One region of the Serratia sp. JSRIV002 genome, then DNA from elsewhere that is predicted to be linked to it. Evidence: predicted binding sites of a transcription regulator. Region 1 holds the regulator's gene; the other holds the start of a gene.
What was found. Region 1 encodes CRP, which controls carbon source genes, mostly activating them, when cyclic AMP is high. Its sites were predicted from a motif close to ATGTGANNNNNNTCACAT; they were not measured.
Positions count from the first base shown of each region.

Region 2: msrB (peptide-methionine (R)-S-oxide reductase MsrB) is a predicted target of CRP. The motif match lies at 2,366-2,383, and genes of this name have one in related genera.

Region 1 is NZ_CP074143.1:5,600,373-5,608,400, reverse strand. It holds gene KGP26_RS26335 (aminodeoxychorismate synthase component II) at 96-671, shown strand; gene KGP26_RS26330 (aspartate aminotransferase family protein) at 766-1,983, shown strand; gene KGP26_RS26325 (YccS/YhfK family putative transporter) at 2,015-4,090, opposite strand; gene crp (cAMP-activated global transcriptional regulator CRP) at 4,147-4,779, opposite strand; gene KGP26_RS26315 (OsmC family protein) at 5,161-5,568, shown strand; gene KGP26_RS26310 (LysR substrate-binding domain-containing protein) at 5,571-6,479, opposite strand; gene KGP26_RS26305 (MFS transporter) at 6,672-7,862, shown strand; gene KGP26_RS26300 (amidohydrolase) at 7,868-8,028, shown strand, end outside.
Region 2 is NZ_CP074143.1:3,326,323-3,334,350, reverse strand. It holds gene KGP26_RS15670 (MipA/OmpV family protein) at 1-84, shown strand, start outside; gene KGP26_RS15665 (D-hexose-6-phosphate mutarotase) at 205-1,080, opposite strand; gene gapA (glyceraldehyde-3-phosphate dehydrogenase) at 1,164-2,159, opposite strand; gene msrB (peptide-methionine (R)-S-oxide reductase MsrB) at 2,507-2,920, shown strand; gene KGP26_RS15650 (YeaC family protein) at 2,985-3,257, shown strand; gene KGP26_RS15645 (glycoside hydrolase family 18 protein) at 3,299-4,579, opposite strand; gene pncA (bifunctional nicotinamidase/pyrazinamidase) at 4,822-5,454, opposite strand; gene ansA (asparaginase) at 5,473-6,489, opposite strand; gene sppA (signal peptide peptidase SppA) at 6,582-8,028, opposite strand, start outside.

The DNA.
Region 1 (8,028 bases):
GCTATAGGTGTAATGGCGAAGGTTAGATAAACTCGGCTATCTAGCTATTTGATACGGGCGACCGTAACGATCCTTCATACTAAGTTCATTTAAACATGCTGCTGCTGATCGATAACTACGACTCTTTTACCTACAACCTCTATCAGTACTTCTGCGAACTGGGTGCAGAAGTGCTGGTGAAGCGTAACGATGAACTGCAACTGGCCGATATTGAGCGGCTGGCACCGCAACATCTGGTGATCTCCCCTGGCCCCTGTACGCCGAACGAGGCGGGCATCTCGCTGGCCGCGATCCGCCATTTTGCCGGCAAGTTGCCGATCCTTGGGGTTTGCCTTGGGCATCAGGCGTTGGGCCAGGCGTTTGGCGCCGACGTGGTTCGCGCTCGAGAGGTGATGCACGGCAAAACCTCAGCTATCCGCCATCAAAATCTCGGCGTGTTCAAGGGATTGAATAATCCACTGACCGTCACCCGCTACCATTCACTGATCCTGGACGCGGCGACGTTGCCGGAGTGCTTTGAGGTGACCGCCTGGAGCGAACGTGACGGCGAACGGGATGAGATCATGGGGATCCGCCACCGGACGCTGGCGCTGGAAGGCGTACAGTTCCATCCAGAGAGCATTCTCAGCGAACAGGGGCACCAACTGCTGGGTAATTTCCTTGGAAGTTAGCCGTTAGTGGTTTTTTAAGCTTGCCCTTGATTGGTTTTTTATGCATATTTTGTGATTATATTTTCACTTGATAGTTAGCCGCCTGGAGCCAGTAATGACCGAAAAAACCGCAGTTACCCGCAGCACCTTTGATCAGGTTATCCTGCCTGTTTATGCACCCGCCCAGTTTGTGCCGGTGAAGGGCAAGGGGAGCCGCGTATGGGACCAGCAGGGGAAAGAGTATATCGACTTCTCTGGTGGCATCGCGGTGACTGCGTTGGGGCACTGCCATCCGGCACTGGTTGAGGCTCTAAAGCAGCAGGGCGAAACCTTGTGGCATACCAGCAACGTATTCACCAATGAGCCCGCGCTGCGCCTGGCCAGTAAATTGATCGCTGCCACCTTCGCCGACCGGGTGTTTTTCGCCAACTCGGGTGCGGAGGCTAACGAAGCGGCTTTCAAGCTCGCTCGTCATTACGCCATCACCCGTCATAGCCCGTATAAAACCAAGATTATCGCGTTTAATAACGCTTTCCATGGCCGTACGCTGTTCACCGTTTCCGTGGGCGGGCAGCCAAAATATTCCGACGGCTTTGGGCCGAAACCGGCCGATATCGTGCATGTACCTTTCAACGATCTGGCCGCGGTGAAAGCGGTGATGGACGATCACACCTGTGCGGTAGTGATGGAGCCTATTCAGGGTGAAGGGGGCATTACCGCCGCCGATCCTGTCTTCCTCAAGGGCGTACGTGAACTTTGCGACCAACATCAGGCGCTGCTGGTGTTTGATGAAGTGCAAAGCGGTATGGGCCGTAGCGGCAAGCTGTTTACCTATATGCATTACGGCATTACGCCAGACATCCTCACCACCGCCAAAGCGCTGGGCGGCGGTTTCCCGGTGAGCGCGATGCTGACCACCGAAGAGATCGCCTCGGTGATGCAGGTTGGCACCCACGGCACCACCTACGGCGGCAACCCACTGGCCTGTGCAGTGGCAGAGGCAGCGTTGGACGTGATCAACACGCCAGAGGTGCTAAGCGGGATTGAGCAGCGTCGTGGGCTGTTTGTTCAGGCTTTGCAGGAGATCGGTAAGAAATACGATGTGTTCAGCGATATTCGTGGCATGGGGCTGTTGATTGGCGCGGAACTGAAGGCGGGCTATCACGGCAAAGCGCGTGATTTCCTCACTGCCGCTGCTGCACGTGGTTTGATGATCCTCAATGCCGGGCCAAATGTGATCCGTTTTGCCCCTTCGTTGGTGGTTGAGCTGAAAGATATCGACGAGGGCATGGCGCTGTTCGAATTGGCCGTACAGGATGTGATTAACGGCTGATCAAGTTAGCGGGGCTGCGGTCCCGCTAGTCTCAGCTTTCCCGCAATTTGCGCTTCAGCCAGATCCCATGATGTGGGCGCTGGCGCCATGCCAATGACGAAATGGTATGCATCACGGTCAGGTGAGAAAGGATCCGCCTCAAGTGGCGTTCCATCTCGGTGATCGGCATATCTGGATGCAGGTCCGGCGGCTGCATGATGCTGTTGCTGGTACTCGGGCCGTCATATTCCAACCGCTGCTGACAGCTCTGTAAGGCGATCTCACAGGTTTGCAGATACTCCTGAGCCAGCTTTGGCGTCAGCATATAGTGCTCGCGCGCCAGAATGGTCATCGCATTCAGGTGTTCAACAATAAACTGGTTATGGGTGATCCACAGCCGCATATCAGCCAGATAATTCGATTCAAACCCCGGTTCCTGCATCGCCTGATTGAGGGAGGTAAACAGGGCGTTATGCGCCTGATTGACCTGCATGCGTGTGTAGGCCAGTTCGCTGGGGTCGGGTTCCTGTTCTTCCAGCAATAAACGCAGTGCAGTCTGATCGTGCTCCAGAGCCTGATGGGCGTTTTTACGCAGCATGCCGCTCTGCCACTGCGGCCATAGCCAGATCGTGCCACCAAACACCAGTACGCAGCCGATAAGGGTATCGATCAGGCGGGGGACCAGGAAATGGGTACCGTTCAGCGCCAGGAGCTGCAAGGTGTAGACGGCGGTCACGGTGAAGCCCATCACCGCCAGCCCGTAGTTTTTCCGCAGGATCAGATAGGCCGCCAGGGTGATGGCCAACATGATGCTCAGCGTCACGTTCTCCGGCATCTGTAGTTGCAACAGTCCAGCGGCAATCACCAGCCCGGCCAACGTGCCGAGGGCACGGTGCTGGATCCTCACCCGCGTGGCGTTATAGCCGTTTTGGCTGACCAGCATGATGGTCAGCAAGATCCAGTAGGGTTTTGGCAGATTGAACAGCATGCCAAGGCTGCTGCCTGCCGCCAGAATGACCCCCAGTCTGGCGGCGTTACGCAAGGCGTTGGATTTGAACGATAGATAGCTCACCACTGCAGGCCAGAACGGCAGGCGTGACTGATTGGCCATCAGATTACGGCGGTAAAGTGGGTGCTGAGTGCGCAGCAGGCGTGCGATGCGACTGAAGTGGTAATAGCAGAACTGGCCAACCGGATTATCGGCGTGCTGTGAGGCCACTTTTTCCAGCGCCGCCAGCTCATTCTTCATGCTGAAACGCGAAGAGTGCCGATGATAGAGAATATCGTCGGCCACCACCCGCAGGCGCGTGGCGATCACCTGGGCGTTGCGGCGGATGATCGCTTCGGCCTGGCTTTGCTCCACCAGCTTTTGCACTTCTTCCGGCAGATGCAGGCTGACGGTGATGTGCTCTTGCAAATCGAGCGCCACCTGAAACGTACGCCGCAGGCGCTTTTGCTCCAGGTTATTGGCATGGGGCAGGAAATTAAGCTGTTGGTATAGCAGACTGATCAGATCCATGACTTTCTGCTGGCGTTGCAACAGCGGCGGCAGGGCAGTTTCAGGATCGGTATGCTGCGTCAGTAATGAGTATTTGGCTTCAAAATAGTCGGCCAGCTGCATATACAGCTGGCTTAGAGATTCGCGCATCGGCTGCTCTTTCCACAGCTTGAACCAGGCCCAGGTAAACAGCCCGTACCAGGCGGTGCCGACGATATACAGCAAAGGGGCATGCCAGATTGGCACGGTGCCTACCATGCTGAGGGAAAAGATGGCGGCGACCAATGCGGCTGGTAGCAGGCGTGCGTGCAGCGGGCTGATCTCACCGCTGACGCCGAGCAACAGCGCCATTGCCAGCATCAGCAAGGGTAACGGCAGATCCCACAGCAGGGCTTGTTGCAGCAGAAGGCTGCTGAGTGCGAACAGGGAGCCGCCTACGACCAGGCGTTTGAAAAAGCGTTTGTGCGGCGTATCCAGCCCGGCAATGTTGCAGCAGGCGGGCACCAACGAGAACAGCATGCCGAGTTGCAGGTTGCCAATCAGTAAACCAAACGCCACCGGCAGGCACAACACCAGCGTTTGCCGCAGTGCGTAGTTGACTTCCGGGTGGTAGATCAGGCGGCGCCACATGGTTGGCTATTCAGCAGGTAAAGAAACGGCGCATTGCTGCACCGTTTCCCTGGGGATTAACGCGTACCGTACACGACAATGGTTTTGCCGTGCGCGGAGATCAGGTTTTGATCTTCGAGCATTTTCAAAATACGACCGACGGTTTCACGTGAGCAACCGACGATTTGGCCAATTTCCTGGCGGGTGATTTTGATCTGCATGCCGTCTGGGTGAGTCATGGCATCAGGCTGTTTTGCCAGGTTCAGCAAGGTCTGTGCAATGCGGCCGGTTACGTCAAGGAAGGCGAGGTTACCCACTTTCTCTGAGGTGACTTGCAGGCGGTTAGCCATCTGTGCGGACAGGCGCATCAGGATATCCGGGTTAACCTGGATCAACTGGCGGAATTTCTTGTAGGAAATTTCAGCCACTTCACAGGCGGTTTTGGCCCGTACCCAGGCGCTACGCTCCTGGCCTTCTTCAAATAATCCTAGCTCGCCGATGAAATCCCCCTGGTTAAGGTAGGACAGGATCATCTCTTTGCCTTCTTCATCTTTAATCAGCACCGCGACGGAGCCTTTGACGATGTAGTAAAGCGTTTCGGCCTTTTCACCTTGGTGAATAAGCGTACTCTTCGATGGATATTTGTGGATATGGCAATGAGACAGGAACCATTCGAGAGTCGGGTCTGTTTGCGGTTTGCCGAGAACCATTCGCTGTTATCCTCTGTTGTTATCGCTGCCTTGTATCACAGGGGTCAGAGTTCCCTGTAAAACGTGCTTATAGCCCGGTGTTTTAATTGTGGCTATCAACAGGTTTTGAGGCGTGTTATAGAAATACGCTTGTGCTCTAGCATATTAACTTGCAGGGAGAGCTGCAAGCTACATTCTGTTAACAAACCAATATAGGGGCCTTTCCTTGGACATATCCCTGAAATCGGTGACCTGGAAAGAGTTATTGCGGCTCTGTTTGTAGCACAGAGTGAGGCGGGTGTCTTGTGTTGTCTCGCTTCAGCATGATTAGCGTCAGGTTACGTTGCCAGAATGTATGCGAAAGCGTACCCTGTTTTTAAGAAATTAACCGGAGTGTGTAACATGCAGGCAAGAGTTAAGTGGGTAGAAGGGCTGACATTCCTGGGTGAGTCTGCGTCTGGTCACCAGGTTTTGATGGATGGCAACGCTGGCGATAAAGCGCCAAGCCCGATGGAAATGGTGTTGATGTCCGTCGGCGGCTGTAGCGCCATCGACGTAGTGTCGATCCTGCAAAAAGGGCGTAACGATGTGCGTGACTGTGAGGTAAAACTGACCTCCGAGCGTCGTGAAGAAGCACCGCGTCTGTTTACCCATATCAATCTGCATTTTATCGTCACCGGCAAAGGGCTGACCGATAAGATCGTCGAGCGTGCGGTGGATCTTTCCGCCGAGAAATACTGCTCCGTCTCCTTGATGCTGGGTAAAGCCGCCAGCATTACCCACAGCTTCGAAATCCGCGAAGTGGCCTGATCCTACCAAGGGTAGCGCAGGCAGTGGGCACGCAATAAATCAAGAAATCGCCGTGCCGTCACGGTTAGCGGCGATTTCTGTGAATACAGCACGCAATATTGCGCTTGTGGCAACGTGTCGATAGGCAATGCCACCAGCCGACGCTGCAAATAGAACGGTGCACTCATCGCCCGCGCCACGATAGTCAAATAATCCGCCTCCAGCACCATATTCAAGCCACAGGTCACAGAGTCCGAGCGAATGGGCGAACGACTCAATTGCTGATAGAAGGTGCCTAACACCGCACGCAACTGCTGGTAGTAACCCATATCGGTTTCCGGTAATAACCACTTGGCCTCACGCAATTCGTCCAACGAGGTGGCCTGCGCCAGTGGGTGCCCCTGGCGTGCGATAATGCAAAAAGAGGCGTTGAACAGCGGTTCACGCACCAGATCCTCCAGCGGAAGTTCCGGGCTGACGGTACCCACGGCAAAATCCAGGCGGCCTTCGCGCAATGCTGGCAGTAGCGTAGAAAGCTGCGCCTCGCGGATCAGCAGATTGGCCTGTGGAAACGGCTGTTTGAAGGCCTCGACCAGTTCCGGTAATACCGTCAGGGCGAGTAGCGAAGAGCAACCAATGGCGACGTTACCTTGCGAATGCTGATTCAACTGCTGGATCTCGTCGGCGGCGCGCTGCAATTCCTCCAGGATCAACTGCATTCGCAGGGCGAAGGCGCGGCCGGTTTCGGTCAGCGTCATTCCCTGACTGCTGCGATTGATCAACTGGGTTTCCAGGATCTGTTCCAGTTCACGGATGGTGCGGCTCACCGCCGGTTGAGATTGCTCAAGCGCGCGTGCCGCCCCGCGAATACTGCCGCTGCGGATCACCTGCTGGAAGACTTTCAACTGTTGTAACTTCGGTAAATAGCGCATTCCCCACCCTATCAATAAAAAGCATCACCCCTTACAAAATTGTATCTTATGCCGCTCGGCAAAAGGCGATAATTTCAGCATGTTGCTGTAAGTGACTGTTATTAAAACTATAAAGTGACCTGGATCACATTATTAAACTACGCCCCTCACGCTGGTGGGCAGCCTGGGTGATAACTTAAAGGAATATCGGCGATGAAAAATCGTTCGCTAATGATTTTTTTGCTGTTTGTGGGCTATGTCGTGGTGTACATCGATAAAACCGTGATGGGTTTTGCGCTGTTACCTATCGAACGCGAGTTCAATCTACAGCCGGAACAACTGGGCTACATTACCGGGATGTTTTTCCTGGCGTATTCCCTGTTCCAGATACCGGCGGGCTGGCTCAATGACCGCTTTGGCTTTAAGAAAGTGCTGTGCAGTTCGTTACTGCTGCTGGGGGGATTCGCCCTGTGCTTCGGCATTCTGGGGTTCGGCCTGGGCCTGCTGGTGACGTTCCGCTTCCTGTCCGGCATTGGCCACTCCGGCTATCCGTGTTCCTGCGCCAAGGCGGTGGTGGCGAATTTCCCACTGGAACAGCGCACCTTCGCGCAGTCCATTCTGCTGTCCTCCGCCGGGTTGGCGATGACCGTCGGGCCGCTGGTCGCGGTCTATTGCCTGGATCACATCGGCTGGCGTGGGTCGTTCTCTGCGCTTGGCCTGTTGGCATTCGTGATTGCCGCCTGCATCTTGTGGCTGGTTCCCAATCCACCACAGGCAGCATCCGCCAAAGCTGGGGCAGCCGCTGCCAACTATAAGGCCTTGCTGAAAAACCCAATTGTGTTGCTGCTGTTTGTGGCGATCTTCTGTATCAACATCCCGTCGTACGGCCTGATGGCCTGGCTGCCGAAATTCCTGGTACAGCAGCGCGGAATGCCGCTTGACGTCTCCAGCATGGTGGTGGCCGCCGGCGGTCTGGGGATCTGGATCTCCTCACTCGGCACCGGCTGGCTGGTCGGGCGCTACCTGCAAGGGCATGAGCCGTGGGTGATCTTCTTCAGTTCCCTGCTCAGCGCCTTGTGCATCTGGCTGGTGTTTACCAGCGAATCGGCGCTCACGGCCAGCCTGTTCTTGTTCCTGGGTTATATCTTCCTGATGGCCTCGTTCGTCACGGTGTTTACCTTGCCTATGAAGCGCTTGCCTACGGAAGTGATGGGGGCAGCGATGGGGCTGATTAACACCGGCGGCACCTTGGGTGGCTTTGTGGCCCCTATTGCCATGGGGTATCTGATCACCATCAGCCACAACTACATGACGACGTTTATCTTTTTGGCATTGGCTATGGTGGTTTCCGGGCTGGTGATCCTGCCATTGGCGGGTAGAGCACGCCAACCGGCACTGAATTAAGGAGTATGAACATGAACATTGAACAGCTGATTGACGGTGTGGAACAACAGGTATTGCAGTGGCGGCGTCATATACATGCGAATCCTGAGTTGTCATTTCAAGAGGCGCAGACGGCAGCTTACATAGCCGGACAACTAGCCAGCCTTGGTCCGTTGAAGATCACCCG
Region 2 (8,028 bases), 2.3 Mb from region 1:
CTGGACAGCGAAGTTAAAGACAGCCCAATGGTTGATAAATCTTATACCGGCATGTTGTGGACGGGTGTGACTTACACCTTCTAATGGCTGGTTGCACTATCATGGTGCATTAGGTGCATCGAAAAGGGGCGGAAACGCTCCTTTTGCACATCTGTAGAGCGGTGGATGAAGAGAAGAGGGGCGAAATGATTCGCCCCAGTTTGATCAGCTATTTTTAATGCTGCGGATTTTCATCGCCAAGCGGGCAGGTTGCTCCCCAGAGGCGATCAGCGGCTTGCTTACGCGCCCGGTTTCCACACACACCATGGTTTTGTAACCGTCGTTTGGCATGTCGGCCATGCTGCAGGAAAGCTCGACGCCTGGGTTCCAGGCGATCACATCACTCATATAGTGATGATTGACCTCGATGGTCCGTTGCAATACCGGGTCTTTGATCAGACTGCAAGGCGTGGCCTGCGTGTAAACGCGATCGGTTTGCCCGGTAAACTCCAGCTCGCCAACCTGACGTGCCTCGATCCCCTTCGCCACCTTATCGATGTAATGCTCGCCCAAACCGGCAACTTTCACCTTGTCGATGTCGCCGATCTGGAAATAGCTGTGCAGAGCGGCGGTAGCCTGGTAGTCACCGTGTGATTCCAGCTCCATCTCGCACTCTTCACCCAGCTTGAAGCGGGCGATCAGGGTGAAAGCATGTGGCCACAATTTGCGGGTTTGTTCGTTATCTTGCAGCGTGAAGGTCAGGATCACGCCGTTTTCATCTTCATCGTGCGCGGTAAACTGCCACGGCTGATTACGGGCAAAGCCGTGGGATGGGCTACCTGCCGGGCCAAACCAAGGCCAGCAGATCGGTACGCCGCCGCGGATCGCCACGCCGTTTTTGAATGGCGTATTGTTGCTCAGCCAAAGCACCGGTTTATCACCGCTTGGCTGCCAGGCCAGCAGGTGAGCCCCTTGCAGAGTAATGGCCGCACGGACTTTCGGGTGAGAAACCACCACCACGGGCAGTTCGTCCAGTTGGCGTTGGCTGATAAAAGGGGTGATTTGTTCGCTAACGGGTAGGGTGAAGATTTTTTCGTTCATGTTGTTGCCTTCTTTTCGCCGCAAAAACAAATAAAAAGGGCGACACTAGTGTCGCCCTTGATAATCAACTGCGCATCAAGCCATTACTTGGAGATGTGAGCGATCAGGTCCAGTACTTTGTTTGAGTAGCCAGTTTCGTTATCGTACCAAGAAACCAGTTTCACAAAGGTGTCGCTCAGCGCGATACCGGCTTTAGCATCGAATACAGAAGTCAGTTTCTCGCCGTTGAAATCGGTAGAAACCACTTCGTCTTCGGTATAGCCCAGCACGCCTTTCAGCTCGCCTTCTGAAGCGGCTTTGATAGCAGCACAGATTTCTTTGTAAGAAGCTGGTTTTGCCAGACGGGCAGTCAGGTCAACCACAGACACGTTCGGAGTAGGAACGCGGAACGCCATACCGGTCAGTTTGCCGTTCAGTTCTGGGATGACTTTACCTACAGCTTTAGCAGCACCGGTAGAAGAAGGGATGATGTTCTGGGATGCGCCGCGGCCGCCGCGCCAGTCTTTGTGAGACGGGCCATCAACGGTTTTCTGAGTTGCGGTAGTCGCATGCACGGTGGTCATCAGAGCTTCAACGATGCCGAACTTGTCGTTGATTACTTTAGCCAGTGGTGCCAGGCAGTTGGTGGTACAAGAAGCGTTGGAAACGATTTCTTGGCCAGCGTAAGACTTGTGGTTCACGCCCATAACGAACATAGGGGTGTCATCTTTAGATGGGCCAGTCAGAACAACTTTCTTAGCACCTGCAGCGATGTGTTTACGTGCAGTTTCGTCAGTCAGGAACAGGCCAGTTGCTTCAGCAACGACGTCAACGTTGACTTCGTTCCACTTCAGGTTAGCCGGATCTCTTTCTGAGGTACAACGGATGGTTTTGCCGTTAACAACCAGGTGGCCGTCTTTAACTTCTACAGTACCGTCGAAACGGCCGTGAGTAGAGTCATACTTCAGCATGTAAGCCATGTACTCTGCGTCTAACAGGTCGTTGATTGCAACGATTTCGATGTCAGAACGTTCCTGAGCAGCACGGAAAACAATGCGACCGATACGGCCAAAACCGTTGATACCTACTTTGATAGTCATATATTCCACCAGCTATTTGTTAGTGAATAAAAGGTTGGTTGTAAAATTACAAAAACCTTACCGAGCGTCAAGCGGAATCGTGTCAATTCTTGCTGCAAGTCAAACCAGAGGCCCGGTTTTGCACACAAATCGCACATTCCATTTACGTTTGTCCTTCCATCGATATGGGGGCAAACCGCCAAGTATAAAGTCAGTACGTGCAAGATATGTGATCGAAGTCACATATGGTGGCAGCGTAACCTTTATGCCGTACAGTTTAGGCTAAAAAGGCCTGCAGCGTTGTTAATTTTTTGTTATTATTACTCATTGTTTTCGTTGACATTATCCACATTGCGGGAATAGCACAAATGGCTAAAGAGACAACCCCTAAGACACCGCTCACGGAACTGAATGAAATCCAACGTTATGTGACGCAAGAGCGTGGCACCGAAGCCCCCTATAGCGGTAAATTACTGCATAACCAGCGTGAGGGCGTGTACCACTGCCTGTGCTGTAACGCGCCGCTGTTCTTCTCCGCCAGCAAGTTTGATTCGGGCTGCGGCTGGCCCAGCTTCTATCAGCCCGTTTCGGACGATGCTATTCGTTATCTTGATGATAATTCACATAATATGCATCGAGTCGAGATCCGCTGTGGTAACTGCGACGCGCATTTGGGGCACGTATTCCCCGATGGTCCGCAGCCGACTGGCGAACGCTACTGTGTCAACTCCGCGTCACTGAATTTCACCGACGACGAGAATGGCGAGCAGACGGCAGGTTAAGCTGTAACTAAACCAACAAAATCGATTCAGCTAATTATTCATTCCCGGGTGAGGACATGCTCTGATGGAAGTAAAAGATCTGATTGCGGCCATGACGCCGGAAATCTACCAGCGGCTGGTGCTGGCTGTGGAACTGGGCAAATGGCCTGATGGTGTGGCACTGACGCCAGAGCAGAAAGAACACAGCTTGCAGGCGGTGATGCTGTGGCAGTCGATGAACAATGCAGACCCGCAACACATGAGCATTGGCACCGACGGGCAAATCGTGATGAAAAGCAAACAGGAGCTGAAGCAGCAGTTTATGGCCGAGCCGTTGGCCAAGCTGAAGCCGCAGTAATCTGTTGCTGGCAGGGCGATGTTGCCATCGCCCTGAAGGTTTTACTGCTTCTGCTGGCCCAAGCCTAAGCTTTCGGCTAACTGGTGGGCCAGGCGGTTGTTATCGTCCGCGCCATACTCCCAGAACATCGCCCCTCCCAATCCTTTGCTCTTGATGTACTCGGCCTTGATGGCTACCGAGCGCGGGTTTTCATAGCTTATCGCGAACAGTGGTTTGCCTGCGGATGACTTCATCATCAGATAGGGCACCTTGGCCTCGCTATCCCAATGCGCGGTGAAGCGCCGTTGTGGGTCTTTCAGCATCTTGTTCACAATATCGTTGTACTTGATGTAACTGTCTTTATCCAAATCCACGCCCAGCGACTTGAAGACGTCTTTTTCACGTGTGGTGAAATAGGGCTGGGTGACGGGATGCTTGGCCGCATCTGCCACATCCCAATCAATACCCGGCTCGGTGGCGCGTTTAGGTACCCGGCCATAGAAACCGATCCCCAGATTGAGCTGGGTTGGCTTCAGCCCGGCGGCCAGATAGTTGTTGACCACAAAGTCGGCGCTGTACTTGTCGGCGGCGGCCACGGTTGGCCATTGTTTGGAGTCATAGAGATTGGAGTTGAAATACTGGGTACCGTACGCCATGTCGTAGGTCATCAGATTGATGTAGTTCAGATAGGGCGCGATAGCCTTAACGTCTACCCATTCCTGCGGACTTTTGACGTTAGCCCCGACGGCGATGGTCAGCAGTTTTTCTTTACCCAACGCCTGATGCAGTTCGCTCAGTAGGGAGGTGAAATTGGCTCTGTCAGTGGGCTGGCTTTCCACCAATCCCCAGGCACCGTTAACCGGGTATTCCCAATCCAGATCGATACCATCTAGCTGATACTTGGCAATCACCTCCTGCACCGAACGAATAAACACCGCCCGGCTTTCCGGTGTGGCTGCCGCGCCGGAGAACCCACGAGCTCCCCATCCGCCAACGGACAGCAAAACCTTCAGCGCCGGATTTTGCAGGCGCAATTCGGGTAATAGCTTTAAGTCTGCTTCGACTTTAGGGGAGAGATAGATTTGGTGTAGGCGGGAGGGATCTTTCAGTGCCGGGTTGGTTTCCTCTTTTTCAGCGTTATAAATCAGGCCAAAAGAGTAGTTGAGGTGGGTGATCTGGCTGACGTCAAGCTGGTTGATATCACCGCCCGGCCCGGCGGTTACGTCGCCACCGCCGTTGAAGTAGCCGACAGAGAGATAAGGTGCCGCGTGAGCCATGCCCACGCCAGCCACACCGAGTTGCACCGCTACCAGCAAGGGTAGCAGTTTACGGGTTAAAGCCATGTTGTCTCCTTTGGTCAGCAAGGCCGACCTGAACCGCCTGGGGCGGTATCAATAAAGCCGGGCTCGGTAGGCCCCGGATGCGTATAACTTATTGATGCCTATGCATCAGAAGCCATAACAGCAAAAGAGACGGGAGGGGACAAGGTGAGCGCGCAGAAGAATGGTGAGAATGTGAGCAGCGTCGAAAATAAAGCGGTTGGCAGAGGATATGGGGCGCTGAGGTCAAGCAGCCCCAAAAACCGTTAGCGTTGAGTAAACTGTGACAGTGTAACTAACTGTGCGCCAGCCGACTGCATTTCTGCCAACGCCTGCTCGCTGTCATCGGGGCTTAAATTGACACCGCGGCAGCCATCGATGATGACCTGGGTCTGATAACCTAAACGCAAGGCATCTAACACGCTGAACTTGACGCAATAATCGGTGGCCAGCCCCATCACGGCGAGATGAGTGATGCCTCGTTCCTTCAGCCAGCCATCGAGCGCCGTTTGTGCCCGGTGGCCATTATCAAAGAAAGCACTATAGCTATCGATATCCGGGTTCTCGCCCTTACGGAATATCGCTGCGATGGGTTGCTTATCAAGCTGAGGATGAAGTTCTGCGCCAGGGGTACCCTGAACGCAGTGCTCCGGCCACCAAACCTGAGGCAGGCCTTCCAGTTCTCCAAGCGTACCAATCTGCGCGTTGGAGTTAATCGCAAAACTGCGATGATCCGCCGGGTGCCAGTCCTGGCTGGCAATCACCGTTTCGTTACGGGCCAGGCTGGCTGCGATAGCCTGATTGGCGACGTCAATGGTGGCATCACCTTCTGCCACGCCTAAGGCGCCGCCGGGGCAAAAGTCGTTTTGTAAATCAATCAGCAACAGAGCAGTTTTCATCAGAGTTCCCACTTCGGATTAGCCCGCAGCGCTTAATTCGCCACGCAGGTCTTGTTGCATCAGGCTGCGGATCTCTTCTGAGGTTAACGGCTGGCTCAACAGGTAATGCAGCTTGGTCAGCGCGGCTTCCACCGTCATATCAAAACCGCTGATGACGCCGGCATGAGCCAGGGCATTACCGGTCGCATAGCCCTCCATATTGACCCGGCCAGAGATACATTGTGTCAGGTTGACCACTACGATGCCACGCTCGGAGGCATCACGCAATTCATCCACCAGTTCGGCCTTTTGGGGCGCGTTACCGACGCCGTAAGAGCGCAGGATCAAGGCTTTGACCGGTTGCAGCAGGAAGTTACGCACCACGGCACCGGAAATTCCCGGATAAATCGTCACCACGCCGATGGGCTGTGGCGTGATGCTATGCACGATCAATTCTCCGTTGCACACCGGAGAGGCGATGCCGGTCTGGCGACGTATGTGGATACCTGCTTCCAGCAAGGGAGGTAGATTGGGGGAGGCAAAAGCATCAAAGCCGTCGGCATGTGCCTTGGTGGTGCGGTTGCCACGAAACAGCTTGTTGTTGAAAAACAGGCTGACCTCGTTCACCGGGTGATTGGCGGCCAGATAGAGGGCATTCAACAGATTGGTTTGGCCGTCGGAGCGCAATTCTGCCAGCGGGATTTGCGACCCGGTGACGATCACCGGCTTATCCAGGTTCTCCAGCATGAAAGACAGGGCTGAAGCGGTAAACGCCATGGTGTCGGTGCCGTGCAGAATAACAAAGCCGTCATAGCGAGAGTAATTCTGTTTGATGTCGTCGGCGATATGCTGCCAGTCTTCGGGGGTCATATCCGAAGAGTCGATCAACGGGGCATATTCATGAATGGTGAAATCCGGCATCTCTGGGCGATGGAACTCGGGCATCAGTGCCAACTGGCGCTGTAGGTGGCCGGAAACCGGGATGTATCCCTGTTCGGAACGCTGCATACCGATAGTGCCGCCGGTATAGGCGACGTAAATGGATTTCTTTTGCATGGCTTCGATCTTGTGGCTGTCAGATAGGCTGAATTATAGGGAGATAGCAGGAGAAAAAAAGCCCGGCGGATGCCGGGCTAGAGATTTATTTGTTAACGGACCTCTCCGCAAGTCAGGCATATGGCATAACGATGCTGCGGATCGTTCAGGTTATTAAACAGGCCAGGCTGTTCTTTCACCGCCAGCGCCACCGATGCCAACGGGGCTGGCAGCATTGACTGGATCGCCTCAGGCAGCATGGCGTGGATAGAAACGCCAAACTGGCTGAGCAGCATATCCGTCATACTAGGGGCATCGATAAACCAGTTGAGTTGCCACTGTGGCAGCTTGGCCAGCTCTGCCGCTTTCTTCACGGCGTCGTCAAAGTCGCCCAGTTGGTCGATCAGGCCATTTTTCTTGGCGTCGCTACCGATCCAGACGTGACCTTGAGCAATTTGATCGACCTGCTCTGGCGTCATCTTCCGGGCGGTTGCCACCAGGTCGATGAAGTTTTTATAACCGTTCTCGATGTTCAACTGCATCATCTGTGAGAATTCTGGCGGCAGTGCTTTGGTCACGGCCAGGTCGGCCAGTGGTGACGTCGCGACGCCGTCGGTATGTACCCCAACGCTGTCCAAGGTGTTCTCATAGGTGTTGATCACACCGAAGATACCGATGGAGCCGGTGAGGGTGCTCGGGCTGGCAATGATGTAATCTGCCGGGGTCGACACCCAGTAACCGCCAGACGCGGCCATTCCACCCATGGAAACCACTACGGGTTTACCTGCGGCGCGAACCGCTGCCAACTCGGAACGGATCACTTCTGAAGCGCTGACGCTACCGCCAGGGCTATTGACGCGTAGGATAACGGCTTTGATTTTCGGATCCAGACGCGCCTGACGCAGTTGTGAGGCCGTGGTGTCGCCACCGACCGATCCTGGCGTCTGCGGGCCATCCATGATCGCGCCATTGACAAAGATGACGGCGATCTCACCGCCCTGAACCGGTGACGGCTGCGGCTGGTAATCGTAGATGCTGACCGCATTGAAATCATTGCTCTGCTTGTCCCAACCGAAGGTTTTCACCAACTGTGTTTCTATCGCAGTGCGAGAGGCCAGCTCATCGACCAGTTTGCTGTTCAGGGCGAACTGCGCGGTGTCGCCACCCGTCGCCTTTAAACCACTGAGAATATCTGCTGCGCCTGGGAACAACTGATCTGGCGTAAGTTGACGGTTAGCCGCCACCGTATCCAGATAGTTTTGCCACAGCCCGCCAACCCAGCGGCTATCGGCTTCCCGCGCAGCCGGTGACATATCATCACGGATCAGCGGTTCTACGGCCGATTTATAGGTGCCCACGCGGAAAATATTGGTGGTGACCTTCAGCTTCTCCAACAGGGATTTGTAATAAAGGTTGTTGGTGGCGAAACCATGCAGATCGACGGCACCCTGTGGTGACAGGTAGATCTTGTTGGCGTAGCTGGCCAGATAGTATTGCGTTTGGTTATAACTGTCGCCGATGGCAAAGATCGGTTTACCACTGTCGCGGAACTCACGCAGT